DNA from 2 places in the Enterococcus sp. 2201sp1_2201st1_C11_2201SCRN_220225 genome. Region 2 is predicted to be linked to the other one. Evidence: predicted binding sites of a transcription regulator. Region 2 holds the regulator's gene; the other holds the start of a gene.

Region 1 (16,600 bases), on a different contig from region 2:
ATCTACGTAACGATGTTGATGCTTTGTTATTCACTGTTGACAAAACCTTGAAAGAATTAGAAGGCAAAGTGGATGCTGATGAAGTGAAGAAAGCTGAAGATGCTCGGGACGAATTGAAAGCTGCTGTTGAAGCCAACAACTTGGAAGAAATGAAGACTAAACGGGATGCTTTGAATGAAATTGTTCAAAACTTAACGGTGAAACTTTATGAACAAGCAGCTCAACAACAAGCTCAAGAAAATCCTGAAGCAGAACAACAAGCACAAGGCGGGGCTGATGATGTAGTCGATGCTGATTTTGAAGAAGTCGACGACAAATAAGTTTTAAAGAAGCGATAAAATATGGCTTAGGCCACGGACAGCCAAAGTGATTAACTTTGGCTGTTTTTTCCCAATTAGCACCATTTTCTTTAGCATTTTTCGAAAGATGCTACTGCTTATTCATAAGATATGGTAAAATAGCCAAAGCATAATGGTCTAACTGGGTTTAGTTAGCTTTTTGAAGTAGGAGGAAAGCCAATGGCAGAGAAACGAGATTACTATGAAGTCCTGGGCGTAGCAAAAGGGGCAACTGATGATGAAATAAAAAAGGCATACCGCAAGCTTTCCAAAAAATACCATCCTGATATTAACAAAGAACCAGATGCAGAAGAAAAGTTTAAAGAAATTTCTGAAGCCTATGAAGTCTTAAGTGATGCGCAAAAACGAGCAGCTTATGATCAATACGGTCACGCAGGTACCAATCCAAACTTTGGTGGCGGCGGAGGTTTTGGCGGTGGCTACAGTGATTTTGGTGGTTTTTCTGGCGGAGGTTTCGGTGGCTTTGAAGACATCTTTGATACATTCTTTGGTGGTGGGGGTTCCTCTCGCGGGGCCAATCCTAATGCCCCTCGTCAAGGAGCGGATTTGCAGTATTCCATCAAGTTGAAGTTTGAAGAAGCAATCTTCGGCTTAGAAAAGACGATTCGTTATAATCGGGAAGAAGAATGCCACACTTGTCACGGAAATGGTGCTAAGCCAGGCACGCAACCTGTAACCTGTCATAAATGTGGTGGTTCTGGTACGATTAACGTGGAACGTCAAACTCCTCTTGGTCGAGTAATGAGCCGTCAAACCTGTGATGTTTGTCACGGTACTGGTAAAGAAATCAAAGACCCATGCCCAACCTGTGGTGGTTCTGGTCATGAAAAGAAAGCCCACGAATTAAAAGTCAATGTGCCTGCAGGTGTGGAAGATGGTCAACAAATGCGTCTTCAAGGCCAAGGAGAAGCAGGAACGAATGGTGGACCATATGGTGACTTGTACGTAGTCTTCCGCGTTGAAGAAAGTGATATCTTCAATCGAGAAGGAGCAGAAATTTACTATGAGCAACCATTGAATTTTGTCCAAGCAGCATTAGGCGATGAAATCAATGTACCTACCGTCCATGGAGATGTGAAGTTGAAAATCCCAGCTGGAACCCAGACTGGTACCAATTTCCGCTTACGAGGCAAAGGAGCACCAAAACTTCGGGGTAGCGGCAATGGTGACCAAACCGTCCGGGTGAAAGTCATGACTCCACGGAACTTGAGTGAGGAACAAAAAGCTGCATTACGTCAATTTGCTGAAGTTAGTGGCAATAAGATTAATGAGGCTGAAGGCGGCGAAGGCTTCTTTGACAAGATGAAAGATGCTTTTAAAAAGAAATAAACAATGAGAAAAGGAAAGTTGCCAATTTTGATTGGTTGACTTTCCTTTTTGTGTTACGTGCTGATGGCAATGGGAAAATTCTAAAGAGAAGCAACTAGTTTAACAAGTTCTGCTGACGGTTTATGGTATGCTGATAGAAAGGGAGTGAAGTGAATGATTAGAAGTTTTAGAAGTCCTCAAAAGTATGTGCAAGGCCCGGGAGTCTTTGCTACTCAATTACAAGAAGTGAAAAAATTGGGGAATGAAGGTCTTTTAGTAACCGATGATTTTGTTTGGCAGTTAGTAGGTAACAAAATTGCCCAAGACCTGGAGCAATTAGGGATGAAAGTTCACGTTTTATTAGTAGCAGAGTTGGATTTAGCGAAGTGGACAAAGAGCAGTGGCCTTGAAGTGATCATTGGCCTTGGGGGAGGTCGGGTAATGGATGTTGCAAAAACGTTGGCGAATAAGATGCAAGCTCGTTGCGCAATTTTGCCAACTTCTGCCGCAACTGATGCGCCTACCTCGAGTATTTCTGTGATTTATGATGAACAGGGGTATTTTGTGGGCTATGACCATTATCAATTCAATCCAGATTTGGTTTTAGTGGACAGTCAAGTAATCTTTGATGCTCCAGGAAAATTTTTAGTTCAAGGAATCGCCGATGGACTGTGTACTTATATCGAAGCTTCCACGGTGGCCAAGTGGGAAAAAGAGGACAGCAAGCCGACTATTGCTGCTTTAACCTTGGCAAAAGCGTGTTGCGATACATTATTTAAGCAAGGAAAACAAGCGCTACAAGATCAACAAACAGGCCTTCTCAGCCAGGCTTTTGAAGATGTGATTGAGGCGAATATTCTCTTAAGTGGATTAGGGTTTGAAAATGGGGGCTTAAGTATAGCCCACGCTTTTCACAATGCTCTTTTAGGAGATCCTTCCTTACAAGTTACAGCTAGCCATGGAGAAATCGTGGGGATAGGCCTGCTTTTGCAACTAGTTTTAGAAAGACAAACAGATCGTTCTTCTTATCAAGACTTCATGTTAGACTTGGGCTTGCCGGAAAAGCTGAGTCAGCTAGGGGTCTTCCTAACTAAAAGTCAAAAAGAACGTTTAGCAGAAGAAATTTTGGCTGCAAAGCACAAAGGCAATCCCTTTGATCCAAAGATTACAAAAGATGAGTTAATGGAAGCACTGACAGGAATCATGGAGTAAAGAAATTTAGTTAAGGAAGACGTAATAAGGGCAAATGGTCCAGAAATGAGCGAAATAGATGAAGAAGAAGCTAATTTTTCTTAGTATCCTAGTTATGGTTTTTATATTGGTCTTTTTATATTTCGAATATCATCAAGATCTTAAGTTATGGCTTGATCCCAAAGTCTCAAAGAAACTTTTATTGGCACAAGTTCGTTCCCATGGGATAGAAGCGGCTTTACTTTTATTATTACTCATTACGGTGATGTGCGCCTTACCGGGAATTCCAACTTCTGTGATTTGCATTTTTGTTGGTGTTTGTTATGGGCCTTATTGGGGAAGTTTGATTAATTGCACGGGGAGTTTAGCAGGAAACTTGCTAGCAATCAGCCTCTTTCGTAAAATCAAATTGATTGATCCACAGCATAAAAAGAATGCGTGGGTGCAAGCAATTGCTAAGATGAAGCATCCTAAAATTGGTTTAATGCTGGGCTATATGATTCCCATTGTCCCGACTTTTTTAGTGAACTATACCGCCACATTAAAAGCTTTCACAATAAAAGAAGTGCTGTTTCCTGTGTTATTGGGTGTCTTGCCTACTTCGGTTTTTTATGCACTAGGAGGAGATGCGTTGTTTAATGGCAATCTTTCTAGAATTATCATAATTGTTGTGGCTTTAGGTGCGCTTTTGTTGTTAGTTATTTTATTGAAAAAGCACGAGCAAGTAATAGAAAAGTAAGAAGTGTCAGAAGGGGATTTTTGTATTCCCCTTCTTTTTTGTAGCCAATGCGTCAAAAATTCTGAAGAAGAAGTAAAGGATTTATGCTTTCGCTTTAGTCCAGTGATAAAAAATAGCGAAAATATGTTCGCTATGGTAAAATAAGCAAGTTAGGAAACCTTTTTTATGGCAAGTTTGCTAAAAGAAGGTACACTAGGGAAGAAGAGAGGATGATTTCTGTGATTGAACGTAAAACAAATCACCAGTTTGAATTGGTTTCCAAGTATCAACCAGCTGGCGATCAACCAGAAGCCATTAAAGAATTAGTAGCAGGAGTTCAAGCCGGAGAAAAAGCCCAAGTTTTGTTGGGGGCGACAGGTACCGGGAAGACTTATACGATTTCTAATTTGATTCAACAAGTAAATAAGCCAACGTTGATTATTGCCCATAACAAAACCTTAGCCGGACAATTGTACGGGGAGTTTAAAGAATTTTTCCCGAATAATGCTGTGGAATACTTTGTCAGTTATTATGACTATTACCAGCCAGAAGCCTATGTCCCATCTTCGGATACATATATTGAAAAAGATTCTAGCATTAATGATGAAATCGACAAACTACGCCACTCAGCTACCAGCTCCTTATTGGAACGCAATGATGTGATCGTAGTGGCTTCGGTTTCTTGTATCTTTGGTTTAGGTTCTCCCATGGAGTATCAAAAACAAGTAGTGTCATTGCGAGTAGGCATGGAAATCAGCCGAGATCAATTACTTCGGCGCTTGATTGAGGTCCAATTTGAGCGAAACGATATTGATTTTCAACGGGGACGCTTTCGAGTGCGAGGAGATGTAGTGGAAATCTTCCCAGCTTCACGGGATGAGCGGGCATTGCGGGTGGAATTTTTTGGGGATGAAATTGATCGAATTCGAGAAGTTGATGCCTTAACGGGCGAAATTATCAGCGAAACTGAGCATGTCTCGATTTTCCCAGCGACTCACTTCGTTACCGATGAAAATCATTTGGAACATGCCATTGCCAGTATTCAAGCGGAATTGGATATTCGTTTGAAAATTTTGCGGGATGACAATAAATTATTGGAAGCCCAACGCTTAGAACAACGCACGAATTATGATATTGAAATGTTGCGGGAAATGGGGTATACCTCAGGAATTGAAAACTATTCCCGTCACATGGATGGTCGTAATCCGGGAGAACCACCGTATACTTTGCTGGACTTTTTCCCTGAAGATTATTTAATTGTAATTGATGAATCCCACGTTACCATGCCTCAAATTAGAGGGATGTACAATGGGGATCGCGCCCGGAAGCAAATGTTAGTGGACTATGGTTTTCGCTTGCCTTCTGCTTTGGACAATCGTCCATTGCGCTTGGAAGAATTTGAAGAGCATGTCCATCAAATCGTCTATGTTTCCGCTACGCCAGGACCTTACGAAGAAACCCAAACAGATATTGTGGTCCAACAGATTATTCGACCAACAGGATTGTTGGATCCATTGATTGAAGTGCGGCCAATTATGGGACAAATTGATGATTTAGTTGGTGAAATCAATGAACGAGCGGCTAAAGATCAGCGAGTCTTTGTCACCACGCTAACTAAGAAAATGTCCGAAGATTTAACGGATTATTTGAAAGAATTAGGCATTAAAGTCAAATATTTGCACAGTGATATCAAAACCTTAGAACGAACGGAAATCATCCGTAATTTACGCTTAGGTGAATTCGACGTCTTAGTGGGGATTAATCTTTTGCGAGAAGGACTAGATGTGCCGGAAGTTTCTTTAGTGGCGATATTAGATGCGGATAAAGAAGGTTTCTTGCGCAGTGAACGTTCCTTAGTCCAAACCATTGGTCGAGCTGCTCGAAATGCAGAGGGGAAGGTTATTATGTATGCGGACAAAATCACGGATTCTATGAAAAAAGCCATTGATGAAACCGCCCGTCGCCGTAGCATTCAAGAGCAGTATAACCAGGAGCACGGGATCGTACCGAAGACGATTATTAAGGAAATTCGCGATTTAATTGCCATTACGAAAGTAGCAGAAGAGGAAGCAACGTACACGTTAGCCGATTACGATGATATGTCGAAAGAAGATCGCGAAACGTTAATCTTGAAGTTGGAAAAAGAGATGAAAGATGCTGCCAAAGCCTTGGACTTTGAAACAGCAGCAACGCTTAGAGATACGATTTTAGAACTAAAAGCAGCCTTGTAATAGCTGTTTTGTAAGGAGGCCAATTATGGCAAATGATAAAATTGTGATTCGTGGGGCACGAGCCCATAATTTAAAAAATATTGATGTAACGATTCCTAGAGATGAGTTGGTAGTAGTAACGGGACTATCTGGCTCTGGCAAGAGTTCATTGGCTTTTGATACCCTTTATGCAGAAGGGCAACGGCGTTATGTGGAGAGCCTTTCCGCTTATGCCCGCCAATTTTTAGGCCAAATGGATAAACCAGATGTGGATAGTATTGATGGCTTGAGTCCGGCAATTTCCATTGACCAGAAAACCACTAGTAAAAATCCGCGATCCACAGTGGGAACTGTCACTGAGGTCAATGATTACTTGCGGCTATTGTATGCTCGAGTGGGGCATCCGATTTGTCCTAATGACCATATTGAAATCACCAGCCAATCTCCGGAACAAATGGTAGATGCAGTGCTGGCTTTACCAGAACGCACCAAAATTCAAATTTTGGCACCGATTGTTTATCAGAAAAAAGGTCAGCACAAAAAAGTCTTTGAAATGATTCAACGAGAAGGCTATGTTCGCGTGCGCGTAGATGGTGAAATTTATGAAATCACTGAAGTACCAGAACTTGAAAAAAATCGTAAACATGAAATCAGCATTGTCATTGACCGGATTGTAGTTAAAGAAGGCGTACGTTCGAGATTATTTGGCTCCTTTGAAACAGCGTTACAGTTATCTAAAGGCTATGCAGTAGTGGATGTAATCGGTCAAGAAGAAATGCTTTTTAGTGAACATTATTCCTGTCCTATCTGTGGCTTTACAGTAGGAGAATTGGAGCCTCGCCTTTTTTCTTTCAATGCTCCCTTTGGTGCTTGTCCTGAGTGTGATGGATTAGGCATTAAATTGGAAGTGGATGAGGATTTGGTCATTCCTGATGCGACGAAAACCTTAGCAGAAGGGGCGATTGCTCCTTGGAATCCCATTAGTTCTCAATATTATCCTGAATTATTGCGACAAGCTTGTGAAAGTTTTGGAATTGATATGGATACCCCTTTTGAAGACTTGCCTGAAGAACATCGAGAAATTATTTTGCGAGGTTCCAATGGAGAAGCCTTTCATTTCCATTATGAAAATGACTTTGGCGGTGTGCGGGATGTGGAAGTGCCTTTTGAAGGGGTACTGACGAATATTAATCGCCGTTTCCATGAAACCAATAGTGATTTTACCCGGGAACAAATGCGTCTTTATATGACAGAATTAACTTGTCAAGCTTGTCATGGCTATCGTTTAAATCCACAAGCCTTATCCGTCCAGATCAATGAAGTGAATATTGGACAGCTGAGCCAGTTGGCCATTGATAAATCATTAGACTTTATTGAAAGTCTAAAATTAACCGAACAAGAGCAAACCATTGCCCGACCGATTTTAAAAGAAATTGACGATCGTTTAAACTTTTTACGAAATGTCGGCTTGGAATACTTAACGTTAAGTCGCGCCAGTGGCACATTATCTGGAGGAGAAGCTCAGCGGATTCGGCTGGCCACTCAAATCGGTTCCAATTTATCCGGGGTACTGTACATTTTAGACGAACCCTCCATTGGCTTGCATCAGCGAGATAACGACCGTCTCTTGGATTCATTACGAAAAATGCGGGATTTAGGCAACACTTTAATCGTGGTAGAGCACGATGAAGATACTATGCGGGCAGCGGACTACTTGATTGATGTAGGGCCTGGAGCAGGGGCTCAAGGGGGCGAAATCGTAGCTGCCGGAACGCCTAAAGAAGTGGCCGAAGTGGCTGAGTCCATCACCGGCCAATACTTATCTGGTAAAAAGAGCATTCCAGTGCCAAGTGAACGTAGAAAAGGCAATGGCGGCAAAGTCACCATCACCAAAGCTTCCGAAAATAATTTAAAAGATATCAATGTGGATTTTCCATTAGGCAAATTTATTGCAGTTACCGGTGTTTCCGGTTCTGGTAAATCTACTTTGGTCAATGAGATTTTAAAGAAAGCATTGGCCCAAAAAATCAACCGCAACTCCCATAAGCCTGGGAAATTTAAAAAGATTACTGGCTATGAAAAAATTGAAAAGATCATTGACATTGACCAAAGTCCAATTGGTCGTACGCCGCGTAGTAATCCAGCTACTTATACCAGTGTTTTTGATGACATTCGCGATCTTTTTACCAAGACCAATGAAGCAAAGATTCGCGGCTATAAGAAAGGACGCTTCAGCTTTAACGTCAAAGGTGGCCGGTGTGAAGCTTGTAAGGGCGATGGTATCATTAAAATCGAGATGCATTTCTTACCTGATGTTTATGTTCCTTGTGAAGTCTGTCATGGAAAACGCTACAATTCAGAAACTTTAGAAGTGCACTATAAAGGCAAAAATATTGCTGAAATTCTCGAGATGACGGTAGAAGATGCAGTGGAATTCTTTAAACACATTCCTAAAATTCACCGGAAACTAGAAACCATCGTGGATGTAGGTTTGGGTTACGTCACGTTAGGACAACCAGCCACTACCTTATCAGGTGGGGAAGCTCAACGGATGAAATTGGCCAGTGAGCTGCATAAAAAATCGAACGGCAAGAGTTTTTATATTTTGGATGAACCAACTACAGGCTTGCATACCGATGATATTGCTCGCTTACTGCAAGTTTTGGAACGTTTAGTGGATGCAGGAAATACGGTTTTAGTCATTGAACACAATTTAGATGTGATTAAAACGGCCGATTGGTTAATCGACTTAGGGCCAGAAGGTGGAGACGGCGGTGGTACAATCGTGGCTACTGGAACTCCTGAAGATATTGCCAAAGTACCAGAAAGTTACACTGGACAGTATTTGAAACGAGTCTTGAACTAAATTTTTCCTATGATTTTCTTACTAGGAGCGTGGAGCCTTGCTTTACGCTCCTTTTCTAGTGTATGATAAGATACTGAAAATAGGTTGAGGCACTAGCGAAGTTAGCTGGCAGGCTGAATCCGGGAAAGAAGGAGTACAGTTGGAGAACTTTTTTAGTATTATGGGTGGCATGGGGACTATGGCCACAGAAAGTTTTGTGCGAATTTTAAATCAACGAACCATTACCCATAAGGATCAGGATTATTTGAATTATGTCTTGTTCAATCACGCCACTGTACCCGATCGAACACAGGCTATTTTAGAGCCTGAGACTGCGGCAGACCCATTGCCTTATTTATTAGATGATATTGCCAAACAAAATTTATTAGGGCCAAATTTCATTGTTTTGACTTGTAACACCGCTCATTATTTTTATGACCAGTTACAAAAAGCTACTGAAATTCCAATTTTACATATGCCAAGAGAAGCAGCGAAAGCTTTATCGGGTAAGCAACATGGCGGAAAAGTTGCTTTTTTGGGAACAGAAGGCAGTGTAAAAGCAGGAGTTTATACAAAAGAATTAACAAATGCTGGCTTTGAAGTGGTAAATCCTCCAGCTGCCTTACAAAATAAGGTGAATCAATTGATTTATGGAGATATTAAGGAACGAGACTTTCTGAATGTACCTCTGTATCATGAAATTTTGGCAGATGCCATTGAAGGACAGGGATGTGAAAGTGTGGTATTAGGCTGTACTGAGCTTTCTTTAATGGAAGAACATGCGCCAGGTCACGGTTATCACGTGGTTGACGCCCAGTCAATCTTGGTGGATTGTACCATTGAACGTGCATTAGAGGACCGAAAGATAAAATAAAGAGTACGTCTTCCTGAGTGAGGAAGGCGTTTTTTTATATTTTGACAAGACTAGGAATAAAGGAGATTCGCTACTACGTGATGACAAGTTTTTCGCAAAAAAATCAGGGCGATAGTTTTTGTAGGGAAATGTAAGTTTTCAGTAAAAAGATAGCAAGGACACGCCCGGCATGCTATAATGATGGATAGCGAAAAGATAGGTAATGTGAAGGGAGTTTGATTTCCATGCAAGATAATTTACAGCTAGTGATTATTACTGGGATGAGTGGGGCTGGTAAAACAGTCGCCATCCAGAGTTTTGAAGATATGGGTTTTTTCTGTATTGATAATATGCCACCTTCTTTGATTCCCAAATTTTGGGAGCTAATTAAAGAATCGGACAAAATTACTAAAATTGCCTTAGTGGTTGATTTGCGGTCACGTACTTTTTTTGAAGAGATTCAATCCATGCTTGTAAGTATTGAAAATACTCATTTTATTGATACTCAAGTCCTCTTTTTAGATGCGACGGATGAAGAGTTGGTTTCTCGCTACAAAGAAACTCGACGGGCCCATCCTTTAGCGATGGATGGCTTAATTACGGAAGGGATTCGTAAGGAGCGGGCAATTTTAGAGGATTTAAAACCGAAAGCTACGATTGTGATTGACACCACAACGATGACGCCACGTCAGTTACGTGAGAAGATCAATCAAGAATTTAGAACTTCTCAAGATCACGGCTTCCGGGTAGAAATGGTTTCCTTTGGTTTTAAATACGGTTTGCCCATTGATGCAGATATAGTAATGGACGTGCGCTTTTTGCCAAATCCTCATTATATTGATGATTTACGTCCATTAACAGGAATGGATGCGCCAGTCTATGAATACGTGATGTCCTTTGAAGAAACCGAAGCCTTTTATGAAAAATTTATTGATCTTTTGACAACGATTATGCCGGGGTATGTAAACGAAGGGAAAAGTAGTCTAACCATCGCTATTGGCTGTACTGGCGGACAACATCGCTCGGTGGCTTTAACAGAACGGGTAGGTCAAGCCCTAGCAAAAGATTACAAAGTTAATATTACCCATCGTGACAAAGATAAACGTAAGGAAACGGTGAATCGCTCATGAAGATGAAAACCTATCGGATTCGTCGGCCCAAAGTAGTGGTGATCGGCGGCGGGACTGGCCTGCCAGTAATTTTAAATAGTTTGCGAAATGAAAGTGTGGACATCACTGCAGTGGTCACGGTGGCAGATGATGGCGGTTCTAGTGGTGCGATTCGGGATTCCATTGCCATGGCACCGCCTGGGGATTTACGAAATGTACTAGTAGCTATGTCAGATATGCCGAAACTTTATGAGGATATTTTCCAGTATCGTTTTAAAAAAGAGGATAATTTTTTGGCAAACCACGCTTTAGGAAATTTAATTATTGCGGCGATTGCTGAAATGCGGGGGAGTACGTATGAAGCCGTACAACTTTTAAGCAAGATGCTACATGTGGATGGTCATGTGTACCCCAGCAGTGAGACACCATTAGTACTTCATGCTATCTTTAAAGATGGCAGCGAGGCAGTGGGTGAGTCTAAAATTGCTGTTGATCGTAAAACGATCGACCGTGTTTTTGTGCGCAATCAAATGGATACCGAAGAACCAAAGGCTGCTCGCAAAGTGGTAAATGCAATTTTAGATGCAGATATGATCGTTTTGGGACCGGGAAGCTTGTTTACTAGTATTTTGCCAAATTTAATGATTTCTGAAATTGGGGAAGCAGTGCGAAAAACCGCAGCAGAGACGGTCTATATTTGTAATATCATGACCCAAAAAGGAGAAACAGAGCATTTTACCGATGCCAATCACGTTCAAGTGCTTCATAAACATTTAGGGGAGTCTTTTGTCGACACGGTCTTAGTGAATACAGAAAAAGTGCCAGAAGGTTATATGGATTTTGAGATTTATGATGAATATTTGGTACAAGTGAAACATGATTTTAAAGGTTTACGAAATGAAGGATGTCGCGTGGTTTCCACAGATTTTTTGAAATTGCGGGACAAAGGTGTCTTTCATGATGGTGATAAAGTCGTAGAAGAGTTATTGACCATTTTATACGGGGCTAAGTCATAAACAGACAGCTTTTAGAAAGGGGGCGAGAACATGTCATTTGCCGCTGATGTAAAAAAGGAATTAACGGGACTAGAAGTTCATCGAGAACACGCTAAGGCTGAGCTAGCTGCTTTATTGCGGATGAACGGTTCACTGAGTATTACCAATCATCAGTTTGTGCTCAATGTTCAAACAGAAAACGCCGCCATTGCTCGGCGGATTTATACGTTATTAAAAGACCATTTTGATGTCCGCAGTGAACTTTTAGTACGCCGAAAGATGAAGTTAAAAAAGAATAACGTCTATATCGTGCGCTTGAAACAAGATACGAAACGAGTGTTAACGGAACTGGATATCATGGAAGGGATGATGGTTCACAGCCATGTCTCTGATGAAATCATGGGCAATGCACAAAAGATGCGTTCATATTTGCGAGGGGCCTTTATGGCTTCAGGTTCCATTAACAATCCAGAAACGAGTCGTTATCATTTAGAAATCTATTCTTTATATGAAGAACATAATCAAGACATCTGTGATATGTTGAATTATTATCATCTCCATGCCCGTACGTTAGAACGCCGTAATGGCTATATTGCGTATTTAAAAGGAGCCGAGAAAATCGCGGATTTCTTGACTTTAATTGGCGCGACAAACTCCATGTTGAAGTTTGAAGATGTGCGCATTGTGCGGGATATGCGTAATTCTGTTAATCGCCTGGTGAATTGCGAAACCGCCAATATGAACAAGACCATTGATGCAGCTTCCAAACAAATTGATAATATTCGTTTTATTGAAAATCATGTAGGTTTACAAGCCTTACCAGAAAAACTTCAAGAAATCGCCACGCTACGTTTGGAACATCCGGAAATTAGCTTAAAAGAACTAGGAGAGATGATTCCTTCTGGAGCAATTTCAAAATCGGGAATTAATCACCGGATTCGTAAAATTAATGAATACGCGGAACGCCTGCGTTCAGAAGCCTAAAGAAGCATTGAGACAACCCTTTTGTGGATTGTTTCAATGCCTCTTTGCTTACGATTGTCTGTAATGGTTTTACTCAAAGTAGTTCATAAAAGTAGAGCAGGACAACAAAGAGTGTTCCTTTTTACTGAAAGAAGTTTTTACCCTAAGTATTCTTCAAGGGTTTCAAGTTCAATGCTTTCATCAAAAAGATGGCCGTCTAACCAAATCGTAGGGACAAATTGGATATTGGCAGCGTTGGCTTCTTTTTTGACTGCTTCTTTCATCTCGTGATCCGCGGATAGAGAAAGACCTAATTGATTTTCTGCAAAGTCTTTTAATTCCGTTAATGACAACTCTTGCCATTCTTTTTGAGTAACAAAAATATCGGTAATAGCAGCGATTGTTTTTTGGGAATCTGTTTTTGGTACATAGTCATGGAGAAAATTGCCTTTTCGCAAACTTTCTTTGTCTTTATCTAATAATTTGATTGTTCGCAGCAACTGACCGGAATTTGTTTTTTTATTTAATAAATCACTAGAAGCAAGAAACCATTTGTTACAGTACGGACAAGCCAAATTTAAAAACTCCCGGGAGTGGTGGGGCGCATTCTTTTGCCCAATGGGAATGCCAGTCTCTTGATTTGTCAGTTCCCCTTTGATGATGGTAATATCCATGTAAACACCTTCTTTTTTCTTTAGTGTAAGCAAAAATGGTAAGGATGGCTAGTTTTTTATCTCAGGTGGCAGAAAAGCTTTTAATCAGGAGTTTTCATGTTTTTTACAAGGATTTTGCTTCAAAAATCGGACAATATGGTATACTGTGTAAGGAAGTCAGCAGCAAAGGAGGTCTGCCTGTGTCTTTTAAATTAGACGATTTTTTTAATATCCAAAACTGGCAAGAGATCTTTACGACTGATATCTTTTCAATCAGCTTTCTCGTAAATGTACTAGATATTTTGGTGGTTTGGTACTTAATCTATAAGCTGATTCAGTTAGTGAGAGGAACCAAAGCGATTCAACTATTTAAAGGAGTCGCGGTATTTATTGCCATACGCTTAGGAGCGGAATTGATTGGTCTGCATACTTTATCATGGTTGATGGATCAAGTCATTACTTATGGGGTGATTGCAGCAATTGTGATCTTCCAGCCGGAAATTCGTCGAGGGCTGGAGCACTTAGGGCGTAGCTCATTGTTTTTATCCACTAAGACTGAGCAACGAGAAGAAGAGAAATTGATCAAAGCCTTGGATAAAGCGGTGCAGTATATGTCGAAACGACGCATCGGGGCTTTAATTACCATCGAACGCAATACCGGCCTTGAGGAATACATCGAAACGGGGATTCCACTAGATGCGGATATTACCGGAGAATTGTTGATCAATATCTTTATTCCCAATACACCCCTTCATGATGGGGCAGTTATTTTACGACAAGATAAAATTGCTGTGGCTTGTGCCTATCTACCTTTATCAGAGAGTATGTTGATTCCAAAAGAATTTGGAACAAGGCATCGGGCGGCAGTTGGTGTCAGTGAAGTCAGTGATGCCTTGACCGTTGTAGTCTCTGAAGAAACCGGGGATATTAGCATTACCTTAAACAATGAATTGCGACCAGGGTTGACGCAAACGGAATTTCTGGACTTGTTGCAAGCAGAGCTGGTCACAGATACAGTAGAAAGTAAAAAAGGTATTTTGCAATCCTTTATTGATGGTGTCACAGGCGTTGGTAAAGGAGGCAAAAAATGAAGAAACCCAAAATAAGAATCCGTACAAACGTTTTGTATGGTTTTACAGCTTTAATTTTTGCGTTGATTCTGTTCTTCTATGCCAATGGGCGGAGCTTGGTTTCTCAGATTTCCACTAATTCTACGGAAGCTTTTGAAGAAACGTTAAACAACGTAAAAGTCCAACCTTACTACGATAACGAGAAATATTACATTCATGGTTATAGTCCTACAGTTTCAGTGAAGCTAAGCAGTATTAATCGAGTACAGCTAAATGCGGAAGCCAATGTGGAAACTCGGAATTTTGAAGTGATTGCCGATTTAACCGGCTTAGGGGAAGGTACTCATGAAGTGAAACTACGCTTGCAAAACATGAGTTCTGCTGTAAGTGGCACGATTACCCCAGCAAAAATCACGGTGACAATAGAAAGTAAGACTTCAGAAAAGATGTCGGTGGAACCAGTCGTGTCCACAGCGAATCTGACAGAGGGGTATACATTAGATAGTGTCAGTGTGAGCCCTGAAGAAGTAAACATTACCACTGGCGCTCAAACGTTAAAAGAGATTGATCGATTGGTGGCAACGGTGGATTCAGCCAAAGTTACCGATGAAAACCTTGAGGAAAAAGTTCGGATTCAAGCCTTGGATAAAGAAGGCAATACCTTAAGTGTAGAATCTGATCCAGCTGAGGTGACGGTGAAAGTAGTCTTAAGTGCACCTCAAAAACAAGTCTTGCTTTATCCGCAACAAACAGGGACGCTAGCAAGTAATGTTAGCAGTGTGGCCTTAGATTTGGCTGAAACAACAGCCATTATCACTGGCCAGCAATCTGCCCTGGATGAGATTTCTGAGTTGCCGGTATTAGTAGATGTTTCGGATATCACGCGGACAACGACCAAAAAAGTACCGATACTGGTGGATGATGGATTAACCGTACAACCAACAGAAGTTTCAGTTACGATTACACCGCGACTGGCTACAAGTAATAGCACGACTACTCCAAGTAGCAATTCTCAAACGAGAGGAAATCAATCTACCAATAATCAAGAAACCACTCCATCTACTACGAAAAGTAGCGAAGCCGTAAGCTCAACGTCTACTTCAGAAAGTAGTGCGTCACAAGAGAGTACCACCAATTCGAAAAACTAATAACTAATACATCAGTCGGCGAGAGTCGACAAAATCATTCCTAGAAATAACATTAGGATCATTTTGATGAAGGAGTATGAACATGGGAAAATATTTTGGAACAGATGGCGTCAGAGGCGAAGCAAATGTAGAATTAACGCCGGAATTGGCCTTTAAATTAGGTCGCTGTGGTGGCTATGTATTAAGCCAACACGAAAGCGATGATAAACGACCTCGGGTTTTAGTCGGTCGAGATACGCGAATTTCTGGTCAAATGTTAGAAAGTGCTTTAATCGCAGGCTTATTATCAGTAGGAATTGAAGTCTTCCAACTAGGTGTGATTTCTACACCAGGGGTTGCATACTTAACCCGGGTTCAAAAAGCCAGCGCTGGGGTCATGATTTCTGCTTCTCACAATCCAGCACTAGACAACGGCATCAAATTTTTCGGAGCCGATGGGTTTAAATTAGTAGATGACCAAGAGCTAGAAATCGAAGCCTTGTTAGATGCTAGTGAAGATTTATTGCCTCGCCCATCTGCAGAAGGTTTAGGAACTGTGGAAGAATTTCCAGAAGGACTGTTGAAGTATTCTCAATTCTTGGAACAAACCATTACCGGTGATCTTTCCGGATTAACCTTATGCATTGATGCCGCCAATGGTGCCACAGCTACTAGTGTAAACCGATTATTTGCCGATTTGGAAACCGAATTTTTCACCATCGGTACAAAACCTGATGGCTTAAATATCAATGATGGCGTGGGTTCCACTCATCCTGAGGCTCTGGCGGCCTTTGTATTAGAAAAAGGTGCTGATGCTGGTTTGGCCTTTGATGGCGATGGGGACCGAGTGATTGCAGTAGATGAGCTAGGTAATATCGTGGATGGAGACAAAATCATGTACATCTGCGCCAAATATTTAGCTAGCAAAAAACGTTTGAAACAAGACACTATTGTTACCACTGTAATGAGTAACCTAGGTTTCCATAAAGCAGTGGAAGAAATTGGCCTAAAAGATGTGATCACTCAAGTGGGGGATCGCTATGTAGTAGAAGAAATGCGGAAAAATGATTATAATTTTGGCGGGGAACAATCCGGTCACATGATTTTCTTGGATTTCAACACCACAGGTGACGGTATGCTTTCCGGGATTCAGTTGTTGAGCATTATGAAAGCAACGGGCAAAAAACTATCTGAATTAG
Region 2 (16,600 bases):
AATTTTTATGATTCAGGTGTTTTTTGACTTGGAATTTGTTACAATAGAGGACGGCGTTTTGCAAAAAGCAACTGTATCTCAAAAGAAAAATCTGGAAGAAAGCCAGGTTTATCAAAAGCGATTAAAAAAAATAAAAAGCGAAGAATTTTTACTGCTAAGTGATTTGGCCAAGATGAAAGCTTGGCTTAGCGCCTAGTGAGTAGTTGGTTCCAAGGAGGAAAACCATGAACTTAAAAGATTATGTAGCCAGCATTCCTGATTATCCAAAACCCGGCATTATTTTCCGGGATATCTCCCCTTTAATGGCCGATGGTGAAGCCTATCGAGAAGCTACCAAACAAATCGTAGACTACGCCAAAGAAAAAGCCATCGATATGGTGGTAGGACCTGAAGCCCGTGGGTTTATCGTAGGCTGTCCGGTGGCCTTTGAACTAGGGGTTGGCTTTGCTCCTGTCCGTAAACCAGGGAAACTCCCTCGTGAGACCATTTCGGTCAGCTACGATTTAGAATACGGCACTGATACATTGACACTTCATGCTGATGCCATCAAACCAGGACAACGGGTCTTGGTGTGTGATGATCTTTTGGCTACTGGTGGGACTGTGAAAGCAACCATTGAATTAATCGAAAAACTCGGTGGTGTAGTAGTCGGCTGTGCGTTTCTAATTGAACTGGATGAATTAAAAGGTCGGGAAAAAATTAAAGACTACGATATCTTGACTTTGATGGATTATTAAGTAGGAAACAAAAAGGGACCGTGACATAAGTATTCCCTAAATGATAAACAACGAACATTTAATTTTTATTGATAAAAAAGATTCGGATGATAAAAAATCGTGATAATTTTTGTGTCTTAGTCCGAAGAGAGAACATTACCATACGTGAAAAGAAAAAAAGCGAATTACGCTGCCTTAGCTTGATGAAATCAAGGTTAGGCAGCGTTTAAGATTTTTAGCAATGAAAAGAAGGGTATCTTCCGATGATTTTTAATGGAAGATACCCTTCTTTTGCTTGCGTCTCACGTTTGGTATTGTTCGGTTCGTAGGACGGTGACCCAACTATTGTCACAGCCTGTTTTTTATATCTTAACCTTACTATGTTTGGCGAAACGAGTTCGTTCAGCCGTTCTTACAATCAGTTAATTGGTCTGTTGTTGGTAATGTTCTTTTTGTTGGTAGCGCCGAGCAGCTTGGCGCGCTTTTTTATCATCCCATAAGGTAAACCACAAGAAAAACAATGGGAGAAAAATCAAAGCAGCTAACTCAATACCAAAATGGGTAATCACCATACTAATCACTAAACCCAAGCCAACCAATGCAACATTTCGAATTCCATTCATTTTCTTCACCTCATTAAGTTATACGAACAAATGTTTGTATTCTTATTATACGAATGGATGTTCGTTTTGTAAAGTGAAAAAAGGCAATTCCCCAAATTTTTTTGAGAATTACCTTTAAAACTGTAATGAAATCCGAATCAGAAGAAGAGTAGGAATAAGTAAGAAAATTTATAAGTGAGCCTCTATTTTATCCCAGAACAAAAAAGACGACTCTTTCTACTAAAAAGAGTCGTTTGGGAGGTTTAATTCACATGATCACGATACAAACCAACGACATGGCCTAAAATCGTCACGTCAGGTAGGATGATGGGTTCCATATAATCATTTTCCGGTTGCAAGCGAATGTGATCTTTTTCTCGGAAGAATCGTTTACAGGTTGCTTCGTTTTCATCGGTCATGGCAATGACTACATCGCCATTTTGCGCATCCCGCTGTTGGCGTACAATCACATTATCACCATCTAAAATCCCGATGTTAATCATACTTTCCCCACGAATGGTCAGCATAAAGAGACTGCCGATGTCATTGGATAAATTTGGGGGAATTGGGAAAAAGTCGGAAGCCTCTTCTACGGCGAGAATGGGTTCGCCAGCAGTTACTACTCCTAACATGGGAATTGTTTCGGCTTGGATGCCAATTTTTTCTAGCCCAGCAGCCGTTAACTCAATGGCCCGTGGCTTGGTGGGATCTCGTTGTAAGAGTCCCTTTTTTTCTAAACGCGACAAATGTCCATGAACCGTGGAAGTAGAAGAGAGATTTACGGCTTCCCCAATCTCCCGAACGGTAGGGGGATAGCCTTTTGCTTCAACTTGTTCATGGATAAAGCGCAAGATATCTTCTTGGCGGGTATCGGTTCTTTTCGCCATCACTGCACCTACTTTCCTTAGCTAGTCTCAGTGTACCATAGCTTTTTTTTGAAATCAAACAAATGTTCGTCTGGTTAATAAAGAGTTGAATTTACCTAATTTCTTCCTCATTTTCCACTGTAATTTTTATGAGCTTTGGTTTATGATAGAGAAGAATTGCCAACAAGGGAGGGACAAAGATGTTATCAAAAGAAAAACTTGCTCGAATCAATGAGTTGAGTAAAAAGAAAAAAGCGGGCACATTAACAGCAGCCGAAGAAAAAGAACAAATTCAGTTGCGTCAAGAATATTTAGAAGCCTTTCGTTCCGGCATGCGTCATCATATCGAAGGCATGAAAGTGGTAGATCCCGAGGGCAACGATGTAACCCCAGAAAAATTGAAACAAATTCAAAAAGAAAAAGGATTACATGGCCGAGAATAAGGGACGATTTGTATTTTTTGAAAGCCTTGTATTTTGGAAAAAATAAAGGTATAATATACCTAAAAGGAACTAGGAGGGAATTTATTTGTTTGATAAAGTAGACCAACTAGGGGTTAATACCCTGCGTACTTTGAGTATTGAAGCGGTTCAAAAAGCTAATTCAGGCCATCCCGGCTTGCCAATGGGGGCTGCGCCAATGGCTTATACCTTGTGGACCCGCTATTTAAAAATCAATCCGTTGACTTCACGGAACTGGGCCGATCGGGATCGTTTTGTCTTGTCAGCAGGACATGGTTCCGCATTGCTTTACAGCTTGTTGCATTGTGCAGGTTACCAAGTATCCATTGAAGATTTGAAAAACTTCCGTCAATGGAACAGTTTGACACCAGGACACCCTGAAGTGAATCACACTGATGGAGTAGAAGCTACTACGGGTCCTTTAGGTCAAGGAATTGCAATGGCTGTAGGGATGGCAATGTCTGAAGCCCACTTGGCAGCTAAATACAATCGTCCTGATTTTCCAGTGATGGATCATTATACTTACGCATTATGTGGCGATGGTGACTTGATGGAAGGCGTTTCTCAAGAAGCTTGTTCCATGGCGGGTCACATGAAATTAGGTAAGTTAGTCGTCTTATACGATTCAAATGATATTTCATTAGACGGTCCAACTTCTATGGCCTTTACAGAAAATGTAGGCCAACGCTTTGAAGCATATGGCTGGCAACATCTTTTAGTCAAAGATGGCAATGATTTAGAAGCTATCGCCAAAGCCATTGAAGAAGCCCAAGCAGAAACGGAAAAACCAACCATCATCGAAGTAAAAACCGTTATCGGTTTTGGTGCACCAAATGAAGGCACAAACCAAGTTCACGGTGCTCCATTAGGTAAAGAAGGTTTAGACGCCGCGAAAAAAGCGTATGGTTGGGATTATCCAGAATTCACTGTTCCTGAAGAAGCAGCTGCTCGTTTTAAAGAAAGCATTATGGACCGAGGCGCGGCTGCCGAAGCGAAATGGGAAGGCATGTTTGAACGTTATAGTTTAGAATATCCAGAACTAGCCGAAGAATTTAAAGCAGCCTTTGCAGATAAATTGCCAAAAGGCTGGTCTGATGAATTACCTGTTTATGAAGAAGGATCAAGTCAAGCTAGCCGCGTTTCCAGTAAAGACATGATTCAAGCAATTTCTGAAAAAGTAGCTAGCTTCTGGGGCGGTTCAGCTGATTTGTCTTCTTCCAATAATACGATGGTTGCTGCCGAATCAAACTTTGAACCTGGGAACTACGCTGGTCGTAATATCTGGTTTGGTGTACGGGAATTTGCGATGGCAGCTGCTATGAATGGGATTCAGCTTCATGGCGGTACACGAGTTTACGGCGGGACATTCTTTGTCTTTACCGATTACTTGCGTCCAGCTGTCCGTTTAGCAGCGATTCAACAAGTACCAGTGGTTTATGTTTTGACCCATGATTCCGTAGCAGTAGGGGAAGATGGTCCTACTCACGAACCAGTGGAGCAATTGGCTAGTCTACGTTGCATGCCGGGAGTTCAAGTGATTCGTCCCGCAGATGGTAACGAAACTCGGGCTGCCTGGAAAGTAGCTATGACGACCAAAAACGCGCCAACGGTCTTGGTTTTAAGTCGTCAAAACTTGCCGGTCTTGCCAAATACCGCAACTGAAGCCGATGAAAACTTGCCTAAAGGTGGCTACGTCTTATCTCCACAACAAGGTGACGCACCAGCAGGAATCCTAATTGCCACAGGTTCTGAAGTGGCTTTAGCCGTAGAAGCACAAAAAGCATTGTTAGCACAAGGCAAAGATGTTTCCGTAGTTTCTATGCCAAGTTTCGATCTTTTCGAAAAACAAAGTGCAAGCTACAAAGAGTCAGTCCTACCAAAAGCCGTTACAAAACGGGTAGGGATTGAAGCCGCAGCCTCCTTTGGTTGGGAACGCTACATTGGAGATGCTGGTAAGATGATCGCAATCGATCACTTTGGTGCCTCTGCTCCAGGAGGAACCATTATGAAAGAATTTGGTTTCACTACCGAAAACGTGGTTAACACCTTTAACAGTCTTTAAAAAGTCTTTAGCCCTCGCAGAAAAGTTGTGAGGGCTTTTTAAAGTTTTTTAATCGCTCGATAGCTTCTTGAAGAATGAGAATTTGGAGAAAATTGACTTATTAAAGGAGCTAATACTTGTTCTTGGTAAAGTGCTTCCGTATAATAGAAACGTTGATGGATAATGTATGTTTTTTGATTCAGATAATAGTTTACAGGAGGCACCTAATGGAAGAATGTAAGACCCGAGGACAAAAACGGCGCAATGCCCAATTGGCGAAAAGACGCAAATTTGTAAAAGGCGCAGCGTTAGTTGGAACTGGCTTGGCAATTGCTCCTATGGCCAGTGTATTGACTCCCGGCACTCAAGTAGAAGCTGCGGAATACAGCTATCAAACCCCTGATGCGGCTCAATCTTTGATTAATCAAATTGGTTCCACTGCTAGCCAAATTGCAGCAGCAAATGACTTATACGCATCAGTGATGATTGCTCAAGCATTATTGGAAAGTGGCAATGGTGGTTCCACATTGTCTCAAGCACCTTATTACAATTTATTCGGAGTTAAAGGCTATAGTGATTCCAATCCCGTTTACTTAGCTACTCAAGAATACTTAAATGGTCAATGGGTAACCATGAATGAACCTTTCGAAACTTATGGCTCTTATTGGGAATCCATTCAGGAACATGCGAACGTCTTAAAAGGGACTAGCTTTGCTGATGGGACTGCTCATTACAGTGGGGCTTGGAAAAGCAATACTTACAGTTATCAAGATGCTACCGCTTATCTAACTGGGCGTTATGCCACAGACCCAACCTATGGCTCTAAACTAAACAACTTGATTGCGACTTACAATTTAACTCAATACGATACACCGAATACAGGTGCAACTACTGTGGTAGAAACTGCCACTACGAGCACTACTCAAGTAACGACAACAACAAGTACAAGTACAAGTACTAGCACAACTACTGGCGGCACGTATACCGTGGTTGCTGGAGATTCGCTATGGACCATTGCTAGTAGCCATGGCATTTCCGTAGATCAATTAATGGCCAATAACGGATTGTCCGGAGATACGATTATGGTGGGACAACAATTAGCGATTTAAGACTGATTTTCTAAAAGCGGGCAGAATTTTCTGCTCGCTTTTTTTAACCTCAATTTTTATTTTGCAAATTGGTCTAGCAATTTAAGCTTGATAAGGCCTCTGACTGGCAGAATATTGCAAATTTGGTTATGATGAAAAAAGCAAGAAGAATCAGATTAAACAGGGGGTACCGCAATGACAATTTACACATCATCAATGGAGTTAATCGGAAAGACTCCAGTAGTAAAATTGAATAATATCGTGCCGAAAGATGCGGCAGAAGTCTATGTGAAACTGGAATTTTTCAATCCTGGTAGTTCCGTAAAAGATCGGATTGCGTTATCCATGATAGAAGCTGCGGAAAAAGACGGTCGCTTAAAAGCTGGAGATACCATTGTGGAACCCACGTCTGGTAACACAGGAATTGGGCTAGCCATGGTTGGATCAGCAAAAGGCTATCCAGTAGTTATCGTAATGCCAGACACCATGAGTATCGAACGCCGTAAATTAATGCAGGCTTACGGTGCCAAATTGATTTTAACGCCGGGTTCTGAAGGGATGAAAGGTGCCATTGCCAAAGCAGAAGAATTAGCCAAAGAAAACGGTTGGTTCTTGCCTTTGCAGTTTGAAAATATGGCCAATCCTCAAATTCACGAAGAAACGACGGGCCCTGAAATCATTGAAGACTTTAAAGAAACTGGTTTAGACGCTTTTATTTCTGGCATTGGGACCGGCGGCACGATTACCGGGGCTGGCCGGGCATTGAAACGGGCTTTTCCGGAAATTAAAATTTATGGAGTAGAACCGGCAGAATCTGCTATTTTAGAAGGGAAACAGCCGGGGCCTCATAAAATTCAAGGGATTGGGGCTGGCTTTATTCCAGATACCTTGGATACGAAAATCTATGAAGAAGCACTGCCCGTAACAAGCGATGATGCCATTGCAACTGCCCGTTTAGTAGGGGAAAAAGAAGGCTTCTTAGTAGGGATTTCTGCAGGTGCGGCGATTGCTGCTGCCATTGAAGTTGCCAAAAAGCTAGGAGCTGGCAAAAAAGTCTTAGCCATTGTACCAGACAATGGGGAACGATACTTGTCCACAGCTTTGTATCAATTTGAAGACTAGTTTACAGTTTCTAAAAAGCAAGGCTATAAAAGTCGGAACCGTTTTTGGTTGCGACTTTTTTCTTGTGACTAAGACTCCTGCTAGAAATTATCGGAAACTTCTAGTATGATAGAGAAAACGAAAGGGGTAATCCTAGATGGAAGAAGGGACAGTGGCCAAGACGATTCAAAAGCTTCGAAATGAAGGCGTACGAATTACCAGCCAACGTCAAGAAATTATTCGCTATTTAGTCGAAACCCACGACCATCCCACAGCTGATGAGATTTATCAAGCATTGGCGGATAAAGTGACGGATGTAAGTGTGGCGACGGTGTACAATAATCTACGTTTGTTTACCGAAAAAGGGATCGTCACCGAGTTGAAATTTGGCGATGATGCCAGTCGGTTTGATTTTTCCCAAAAACCTCACTATCACGCTAGTTGTGTTCGTTGTGGCAAAATCCAGGATTTCTATTACCCCGGATTAGAAGACGTGGAAATGGCGGCTAGTCGTTTAACAGGTTATAAAATCAACAAACATCGCCTAGAAGTCTACGGTTTATGCCCAGACTGTCAAAAATTGGAGGAGGCTAGCCATGAAAACCATTCAAACGACTAATGCACCGGCGGCAATTGGCCCTTATGCCCAAGGAAAAGTGGTCAACGGACTGCTTTTTGCCTCAGGACAAGTGCCTTTAGATCCCATAAGCGGGGAAGTGGTGGGTCAAGAGATTAGAGAGCAGACAAAACAAGTGCTACAAAATATTCAAGGAATTTTACAAGAGGCCGGGGTTAGTTTTGAGGCAGTAGTTAAAACCACTTGTTTTTTGAAAGATATGAATGATTTTGCGGCATTTAATGAAGTCTACGCCACAGCCCTTAAAAAGCCGTATCCCGCCCGTTCGGCTGTGGAAGTGGCCCGTTTGCCTAAAGATGTCTTAGTGGAAATTGAAGTCATCGCAGTAGTCCAATAATTACGCAGTAAGACAGAGGTGGAAGCTTCTGTCTTCTTTTTGCCAGAAAGAAGGAGCAACATGGAGTTTTATCAACGTTATATCGCAGCAGGGCAAGTTAGCGTGCCCAATCTCTTATTAGCGCATTATCATGAACTGGGAATGGATGCAGAGGAGCTGGTCTTTTGGTTGCAACTCTTTAGCTGCCAAGAGCGAGGGCAATTTCCTGATTTAGCCCAAGTAGCTCAAAACATGGGCGTAAGTCAAACGAGAATTTTCCAGCTTTTAGCCCAAGCCGATGAGAAGAACAATTTGCGTCTGGTCACTCAAAAAGACGCCCAAGGCAAACAAACGGACAGCTATGATTTTAGTCCGCTCTTTGATAAATTAGCCAAGCTGTATGAACAAAAAGCCCAAAGTCAATCGGACAAGAAAATTGCGGATAAAATTAGCAATTTATACCAAACCTTTGAGCAAGAATTTGGCCGACCCCTTTCTCCGTTGGAATTTGAACGGATTGCAGGCTGGCTAAACGAAGACCAATACGATCCGGAATTGATACGTCTAGCTTTAAAAGAAGCCGTCACTCACCAAGCGCGGAATCTAAGTTATATTGATCGGATTTTATTAAATTGGGAAAGTAAAAATCTGCGGAATAAAGAAGAGGTCGCCAACGAACAAGCTCGTCGGAAATTGCAAATTCGGCAAAAGGCGGCGGATAAACCTCAGACAGGGCAAAACGCTTCCTTGCCACCGGTCACCTTGCACAATCCCTTTAAGGAGGACTAGTCATGTTGTTAAACAAAGAAAAGACTCGAGAAGCGATCAAACGTATGGGCGAGATGTATCCAGAAGCCCATGGCGAATTGGTAGCGGACAATCCTTTTCATTTATTAATCGCGGTAATTCTTTCAGCTCAAGCTACGGATGTTTCGGTAAATAAAGCAACTCCCGCATTATTTGCGGCCTATCCGACACCAGAAGCTTTAGCCCAAGCACCTTTAGAAGATATTATGGCTAAAATCAAAACCATCGGATTATACCGTAACAAAGCCAAAAATATCAAAGCTTGTGCCGCCAAACTCTTAAGTGATTTTAACGGGGAAGTCCCTCGAGATAAAAAGCAGTTGATGACATTGCCCGGTGTTGGTGGCAAGACTGCCAATGTGGTTTTAGGAGATGCGTTTGGGGTGCCGGGAATTGCGGTGGACACCCATGTGGAGCGAGTGTCCAAACGACTGCATATTTGCAAACAAGACGCCAGCGTATTACAAGTCGAAGAAACATTAATGAAAAAATTACCGAAAAAGACTTGGGTGAAGGCCCACCACACCATGATTTTCTTTGGCCGCTATCATTGCACCGCCCGCAACCCTAAATGTGAAGCCTGTCCTTTATTTGATCTTTGCCAATTCGGCCAAGCGCGACTCGGAAAGAAACAACACTGAATGAGACAATAAAATAAAGCCCCCAGTAAACAGCTGCTTTTGACTGCTTACTGGGGGTTGTTTTGTTACGTTTGGTCTTGCTCTGTGCCTTCTGCGTTATTGCCATTTCCTTGATTGTTGCCTTGGTCTGGCGGTGTGCTAGAAGAAGTAGGTGGGTCACTACTTGGCGTGGTACTACTTTCCGGAGTAGACTCACTTGGCGTAGTACTGCTTGGTGTGGTACTACTTTCCGGTGTTGCCGTGCTTTCTGGAATCGACTGGGTAGTAGAAGTCTCACTTGTGACGCTTTCTACCGTACTAGAACTGGAAGGAACTGGAACGCTACTCGAACTTGGCACCACCGAAGATTCTACTGTTGGCGCCACATAGGTATCTTTCCAGTAAAGCTCATTGCCTACTTTAATCAAGTCATTTGGCATTTCCCAATCGGTAACCGTGCTATTGCGAGTCACGTATTGCATCAATTCCCGATAGACGTCTGAGGCTACCATATTGGAAAGTTCAGTGACCGGCGTCATATGGTCATTATAGCCAGTCCAGACAGCTAATGAGTAATCGGGGGTATAGCCGGCAAAGGTTACATCTGGGGAAATATTATCCAAATTGCCTAGTGTGGCCATATCCGCATCAGAATAATTGGAAGTCCCGGTTTTCCCAGCTTGAATTAAGCCAGAAATTTGGGCATTGGTTCCAGTACCTTGAGTGATTACATCTTTTAGCACATCTGTCACCATATAAGCAGTCCCGGCTTCCATGGCTTTGGTGCCGTCAGGATTAAATTCATCATAGGAACCATCTTGGTAGACGATTTTTGAGATGTACATCGGTTTGTAATACGTGCCGCCATTGGCAAAAGCACTGTAAGCTGCTGCCATTTTTTCAGAAGAAGCACCGTATTTCGTACCTTCTTGAGTCGTATTGCTGGAAATTGCATTGCTGATTTCCATATTGGCGTATTCAATGCCTAATGATTTTAAGAAGGCTTGGGATTTCTCCACGCCGACTTTATCTAAGAGTTTGACTGCCGGCACATTTCGCGATTGGCTTAAAGCTGTACGTAATGAGATATTGCCCATGTATTTCATGTCCCAGTTGTTCACTTGGATGTTTGTACCGGGATAGGTATAAGGTTCATCCTCAATCCGAGCACCGGTGGAGTCTTTTAAGTATTCAAAAGCCGGCCCATAATCGGTAATCGGCTTCATGGTAGAACCAAAATCCCGAGAAGTGTTGACTGCTAAATTATTGCCTAACACTACAGAAGCATCAATATTACGCCCGCCGATTTGAGCGGTCACTTTTCCGGTTTTCGCATCCATTAATGTTGCAGCAACCTGCATCTCACTATCAGGGTAGGCGACATAATTAGCTGTATTGACGATATCGTACAAACGGTTTTGGGCATCTAAATCCAAGTTGGTGTAGACTTCCAAACCATCAGTGTAAACATTTTTTCCGGTTAATTCTTTGACTTGCTGGATTACTTCATTGACGTAGCCGTCGTATTTGACCCAGTTTTGGACAGAGTTGGTAAACTCGATTAAGCCATCGGTAATCGGAGTGTCTATGGCTGCTTTGTATTCCGCATCGGTGATTTTTTTATTTTCTTTCATGGTATATAAAACGATGTCTCGCCGTTCTTTGGCTAAATCAGGATTTTTATAAGGATCATAGGTTTCTGGTGCTTGGGGCATTCCGGCGATTAAAGCGGTTTGAGCCAAGTTTAGTTCACTGAGACTTTTGCCAAAATAAGCTTGGGAGGCTGTTTCCATACCTGAAATCCCGTTAGACATGTAGACTTTGTTAATATAATAAGTCAAAATTTCTTGTTTCGATTTTTGTTTTTCTAGTTGAATGGCCATCCACGCTTCTTGGGCTTTTCGCTTTAAGGTTTGGTCACTGGCTTTGGTGGAGAAGAAGGAAAGCTTGATTAACTGTTGAGTTAAGGTGGAGCCTCCTTGAGTGGTATCACTTTTTAAATTCGAGACTGCTGAGCCGATAATCCGAATCGGATCGACCCCGATATGCTTGTAAAAACGTTTGTCTTCCACCGAAACAATGGCGTCTTCCAAAAGTTGCGGCACTTCTTGAGGCGTAATGGTTTCTCTGCGCTCAGTACCTAATTCCGCATAGCTTTCGCCGTTTGAAGCCAATAGGGTAGAAGAAATGGCAGATTCTAAACTGGTTTCATCAATTTTCGGTGCATCTTTGGCATAGTACCAGAAAAGGCCGACGCCACCTAAAAACAGCAACATGCCCAAGATAAAAAGACTGGCGAAAATGCGAAAAATGATGGTACCCGCTGAACGCTTTTTCTTTGTCTTAGGTTTTTTCGGTGCTTGTTTATTGTTTTTTTTATTTCGGTTAGCTCTTGAAGGGGTATTCGTTGTCATAATCCTGCTCCTTTTTGGCAAAGTAAGTATCTAAGGCGGTCAAATAAGGGATTCTTGGCGCGATGCCCAAAGAAATCTCAATACTTTCGGCTTCAATAGTAGTCAATGGGATTGATTTTTTGTTGGTGATTTTTTGCTCTTGCCAGTGGCGGCTTAACACTGCACTATCCATAAAAAAACAGCGCTGCAACTGAGAAAACCACAAGAGAACAAAGGCCACGCCACCTTGGTTACGACAAGCATCCATATGGGTAATCTGGTGTTGGTGAAAGTTTTTCAACGGAAATGAGGTCTTGTTTTTGGTTTCTTTAGCCTCAAAATCCACATAGTACCCTTTATAAACCCCGTTGTAGTCAGTAGTGGAAGCCTCTTTAAAATAAGCTTCTTTAATTACTGCGGCACTTCTTTTAGGATAATCCACTTGGACGATTTGAATCGGGGTAGGCTTTTTATGAATCACTGCAATATTGCGGCTTAAATAATAGGCATTGCTGTCATTAATGGCTTCTTCAAAACGCATACCGCGATTGGCGAAGCTGGCATTTTTATCCGCTGCTTTTAGATTGGAAACAGACTTCCTGCCTTTGATAGCCGGTGCTTGTTTTAGGGACTTTTTCGTTATATCATCGACATAAAGGCGTCCGTCGGGATAGTTGAAAACCATGAAATCACACTCCTACCGGGCTATTATACCAAAATCTGCTAGGGAAAGGAAAAAAACCGTGAATGATGGAATCAAAACCCTGTTTGTTACCGGCTACAGAAGTTACGAAATGGGTGTTTTTAAAGAGGATGACCCGAAAGTTGCAGTTATTAAGAATGTCCTAAAGAAGCGTTTAATCGACTATTTAGAAGCAGGTTTGGAGTGGATTTTAGTTGGGGGAAATCTAGGGGTAGAAATTTGGGCGGCCCAAGTAGCCTTGGAGCTTAAAGGGGAATACCCAGATTTAAAAGTGGCTGTGATCTTTCCGTTTTTAGAATTTGGCAGCCAGTGGAAGGAAAACAATCAAGCTTTGTTACAAGGGGTAAAAAACCAAGTAGACTTTGTGGAAGCAACCAGTCATCAATCATATGAAAATCCTCAACAGTTACGAAACCATACGAATTTTTTATTGGCCCATACCGGGGGTGTTTTATTGGTTTACGATGAAGAGTTTCCTGGAAAAAGTCAGTACTTCTTAAAAGATGCTCAAAAATTTTCCACAGAAAATGCTTATCAAATTGATAAAATTACGATGGATGATCTACAAAATTCGATATTAGAAGGATAGTATTTGATTTCCCTGAGATTTTTGGATAGAATAGATAGGAAAGATTACTCTTTTGAAAAAGCTAATGAGGTGTAAACATGGCAAATTTAAATTACAGTCCAAAAGATATTCTCCAACAAGAATTCAAAACCAAAATGCGGGGCTATGATCCGGTTGAGGTAGATGAATTTTTGGATAATGTCATCAAAGATTACGAAAGCTATAATAAAGAAATCCTAGGTTTGCAAGAAGATAACGACCGTTTGAAAGCCAAAGTGGCGGAATTGTCCAAAAATCAAAGCGCAACACCTACTCGCTCCACACAAGAAGCACCCAAGAGCCAAGTGGTAACAAACTTTGATATTTTGAAACGTTTGTCCAATTTGGAAAAAGAAGTTTTCGATAAGAAACTCGATCAAGATACTACAACAGCACCGAATGTAGCTGCTGGTTCTGCCATTAATAGCGCCAATTATGTTGCCAAAGATAAAGAAGTAGCAGAAGTAAAGGTTGAAGAAAAACCAGAAGTACCAGTTGAAACACCAGAAGACTTAGAAAAAACGCGTCAATTTTAAAAGGTAAGACACTGTGATTTTCGGGCAATCGCGGGCCGGCTAACCGGTCTGAGGAAAGTCCATGCTCGCACCGGCTGTGATGCCGGTAGTGTTCGTGCCTGGCGAAACCATAAGCCAGGGTACCGAGTGATCGGTAACGGCAGGAAAAACACCCTAAAACTTCGGTCATGGGCTAGTATCCTTGAAAGTGCCACAGTGACGAAGCGTCCTTGGAAACAATGACGGTGGAACGCGGTAAACCCCTCGAGCGAGCAACCCAAACAATGGTAGGGGCGCTTCTTTGACGGAATCAAACGAATACAAGAAGGCAAGCAATTGCAGATAGATGATTGCCCAAGGAATCTTTGACCTGAAAGATTCTTGGACAGAACATGGCTTATAGAAAATCACAGTCTTTCAGGAGGAATGACAGGCTCATAATTGTTTTGTGTAAACGAAACGATTATGAGCCTGTTTTCACGAGACCATTCAAGGATTGCTTGCTTTGTAACCAAGCAGTTCTTTTAAACAAATTTGCAAAAAAGAAGGGAACAAGATGGATAAAAATCAACAATTTTCAGTCATTGCCACTGCCGCAGCAGGCTTAGAAGCCCTAGTAGGCAAAGAATTACGAGACTTAGGGATTGCCTGTCAAGTAGAAAACGGTCGGGCACGCTTTAAAGGCACCATGGCAGAAATTGCCAAAGCCAATTTATGGTTGCGCACTGCCGACCGAATTAAAATCGTCGTAGGAGAATTTGATGCGTTAACCTTTGATGAATTATTTGAACAAGTCAAAGGATTGCCTTGGGAAGACTTTTTACCATTAGATGCGGCATTTCCCGTAGCGGGCCGTTCGATTAAATCTAAGCTTTACAGTGTACCGGATTGCCAAGCGATTACTAAAAAAGCGATTGTAGACCGGCTGCGGACTTATTATCACCGTCCTGCCAGTGTGCCATTAGCGGAAACAGGGGCGTTATTTCAGTTAGAAGTAGCCCTTTTAAAAGATCACGTTATGATTACCTTGGATACCACCGGGCCTAGTTTGTTTAAACGGGGCTATCGCTTGGAAAAAGGAGGCGCGCCTTTAAAAGAAAATATGGCCGCAGCCTTAGTTATGTTGACCAATTGGCACCCAGATCGTCCCTTTGTGGATCCGGTTTGTGGTTCAGGTACATTGTGTATTGAAGCGGCTTTAATTGGCCACAATATCGCGCCAGGTTTTAATCGCAGTTTTGCCTGTGAAGACTGGGACTGGTTTTCTGATGAGGTCATGGAACAAGTTCGCCAAGAAGCAGAAGAAGTAGCCGATTATGATAAAGTATTAGATATTTCGGGTTTTGACATTAGTGGGCCGATGATTGACGTAGCCCAAAAAAATGCCGAAGAAATTGGTTTAGGTGATTCCATCGTCTTTAAACAACAAGCAGTAAAAGATTTTAAAACTGAGAAAGAATATGGAGTGATTGTGGCGAACCCACCTTATGGCGAACGTCTAGGAGAAGCTGAAAGTGTCCGCGTTCTCTATCGTCAAATGGGGCAAGTCTTTAAACCACTGACTACTTGGAGCAAGTACATCTTAACTAGCGATTTGCAGTTTGAAGAATTTTACGGGGCGAAAGCTACTAAAAAACGCAAGCTTTATAACGGAGCCTTGCGTACCGACTTCTTCCAGTACTGGGGCACTAGACCACCGCGGAAAGCTCGGGAGACCAGCCATGAATGAGGAGCAATTGCAAACTGTCACCACGAGAATAGTCGAAATTATTGACTATGCCAAAAAACACTTAGCTCATGATGGTAGCGGCCACGGTTTTGATCACGCCCAACGTGTAGCTCATTTGGCGCAAAAAATTCTTTTAAACACAAAAGAAGCCGTGGATGCTACGGTGGTCTTAGCAGCGTGTTACCTCCATGACACCATTGATGACAAAGTGGTCGCCGATGTAGAGGGGGCCACGGAAGATTTACGGGAATTTTTGGAGACGCAAGGATTAAGCAGTGATCAAGTCTTGGAAATTTTGTTCATTATTGACAATCTTTCATTTTCAAAACAGTACTTTGGCAATAGCTTGGAACTGCCGCTATCAGGTCAAATTGTTCAAGATGCGGATCGATTAGAAGCCTTAGGGGCCATGGGATTAATGCGTACTGCTTATTTTGGAGGCTACAGTGGACATCCTTTGTATGATCCGGCTATTAAGCCGAAAACTTTTACTTCAAAAGCCGAATATCGCCAAGGGACAACAGTGATTAACCACGTCTATGAAAAACTGTTTTTATTGGTGGATATGATGAACACAGCCTATGGCAAAGAAGAAGGCCAGCGCCGAAAAGCTTTCATGGAAGACTTTTTAAAAGAATTTTATCAAGAGTGGGAAATTTGAAGTTTTCTTAGGGCCAGGGGATATTATTTCTATTTTTCGACTTCATCTTCTATAATCGGGGTAGGGAGTTGAAGAACATGTATTATCAAAAAACATTTAAGGCCGAACAGATGGCCGCGGTCTTGGCCAATGTTTCCGAATGTTTTTTTATCATTCAAGGACACTTTGTAAATAAAGAATACCGAGTGGCAGTGTACAAATACGATCATGAATATTTTCTATTGCGGGACCATCGAATTTTCTTAAAAACCGCAAAGACCAAAGGCTGTGCAGCCGGTGATGAGGATGCGGTTTTAGCTTGTATTGAAGAAGCTTTGGAGGAAAATAAATATCTTTTAATTGATAAATCCTACTTGCGCTTGGAATTGGATATTCTATCAAAGATGTCAAAACACAATGGCATTGATATCCAGTATTTTGAATTTTTTGATTAAAAAAGACAGGCTGTGACAATAGTTGGGTCACCGTCCTACGAACCGAACAATACCAAACGTGAGACGCAAGCAAAAGAAGGCTATCTTCCATTAAAAATCATTGGAAGATAGCCTTCTTTTCATTGCTAAAAATCTCAAACGCTGCCTAACCTGTGTTTCTCAAGCTAAGTCAGCGTAATTCGCTTTTTCTCTTTTCACGTATGGTAATGTTCTCTCTTCGGACTAAGACACAAAAATTGTCACGATTTTTTATCATCCGAATCTTTTTTATCAAAAAAATTAAATGTTCGTTGTTTATCATTT

Evidence for each region. Region 2 encodes LexA, which represses DNA repair genes until DNA is damaged. Its sites were predicted from a motif close to CNAACANNTGTTNG; they were not measured.
Region 1: uvrB (excinuclease ABC subunit UvrB) is a predicted target of LexA. The motif match lies at 3,714-3,727, and genes of this name have one in related genera.

The regions. Positions count from the first base shown of each region.
Region 1 is NZ_JBCOJC010000001.1:46,326-62,925, forward strand. It holds gene dnaK (molecular chaperone DnaK) at 1-320, shown strand, start outside; gene dnaJ (molecular chaperone DnaJ) at 519-1,688, shown strand; gene AB5754_RS00245 (iron-containing alcohol dehydrogenase) at 1,842-2,879, shown strand; gene AB5754_RS00250 (TVP38/TMEM64 family protein) at 2,938-3,597, shown strand; gene uvrB (excinuclease ABC subunit UvrB) at 3,816-5,807, shown strand; gene uvrA (excinuclease ABC subunit UvrA) at 5,833-8,652, shown strand; gene AB5754_RS00265 (amino acid racemase) at 8,792-9,505, shown strand; gene rapZ (RNase adapter RapZ) at 9,730-10,614, shown strand; gene yvcK (uridine diphosphate-N-acetylglucosamine-binding protein YvcK) at 10,611-11,609, shown strand; gene whiA (DNA-binding protein WhiA) at 11,640-12,572, shown strand; gene AB5754_RS00285 (thioredoxin domain-containing protein) at 12,710-13,225, opposite strand; gene cdaA (diadenylate cyclase CdaA) at 13,405-14,295, shown strand; gene AB5754_RS00295 (YbbR-like domain-containing protein) at 14,292-15,422, shown strand; gene glmM (phosphoglucosamine mutase) at 15,505-16,600, shown strand, end outside.
Region 2 is NZ_JBCOJC010000017.1:20,913-37,512, forward strand. It holds gene recJ (single-stranded-DNA-specific exonuclease RecJ) at 1-196, shown strand, start outside; gene AB5754_RS06350 (adenine phosphoribosyltransferase) at 225-737, shown strand; gene AB5754_RS06355 (hypothetical protein) at 1,139-1,339, opposite strand; gene lexA (transcriptional repressor LexA) at 1,582-2,205, opposite strand; gene AB5754_RS06365 (DUF896 family protein) at 2,385-2,627, shown strand; gene tkt (transketolase) at 2,713-4,707, shown strand; gene AB5754_RS06375 (glucosaminidase domain-containing protein) at 4,914-5,795, shown strand; gene cysK (cysteine synthase A) at 5,970-6,896, shown strand; gene AB5754_RS06385 (Fur family transcriptional regulator) at 7,033-7,494, shown strand; gene AB5754_RS06390 (RidA family protein) at 7,472-7,849, shown strand; gene AB5754_RS06395 (DnaD domain protein) at 7,910-8,617, shown strand; gene nth (endonuclease III) at 8,623-9,276, shown strand; gene AB5754_RS06405 (transglycosylase domain-containing protein) at 9,342-11,669, opposite strand; gene recU (Holliday junction resolvase RecU) at 11,641-12,333, opposite strand; gene AB5754_RS06415 (DUF1273 domain-containing protein) at 12,392-12,940, shown strand; gene gpsB (cell division regulator GpsB) at 13,018-13,494, shown strand; RNA gene rnpB (RNase P RNA component class B) at 13,511-13,878, shown strand; gene AB5754_RS06430 (class I SAM-dependent RNA methyltransferase) at 14,030-15,202, shown strand; gene AB5754_RS06435 (HD domain-containing protein) at 15,195-15,863, shown strand; gene AB5754_RS06440 (hypothetical protein) at 15,941-16,297, shown strand.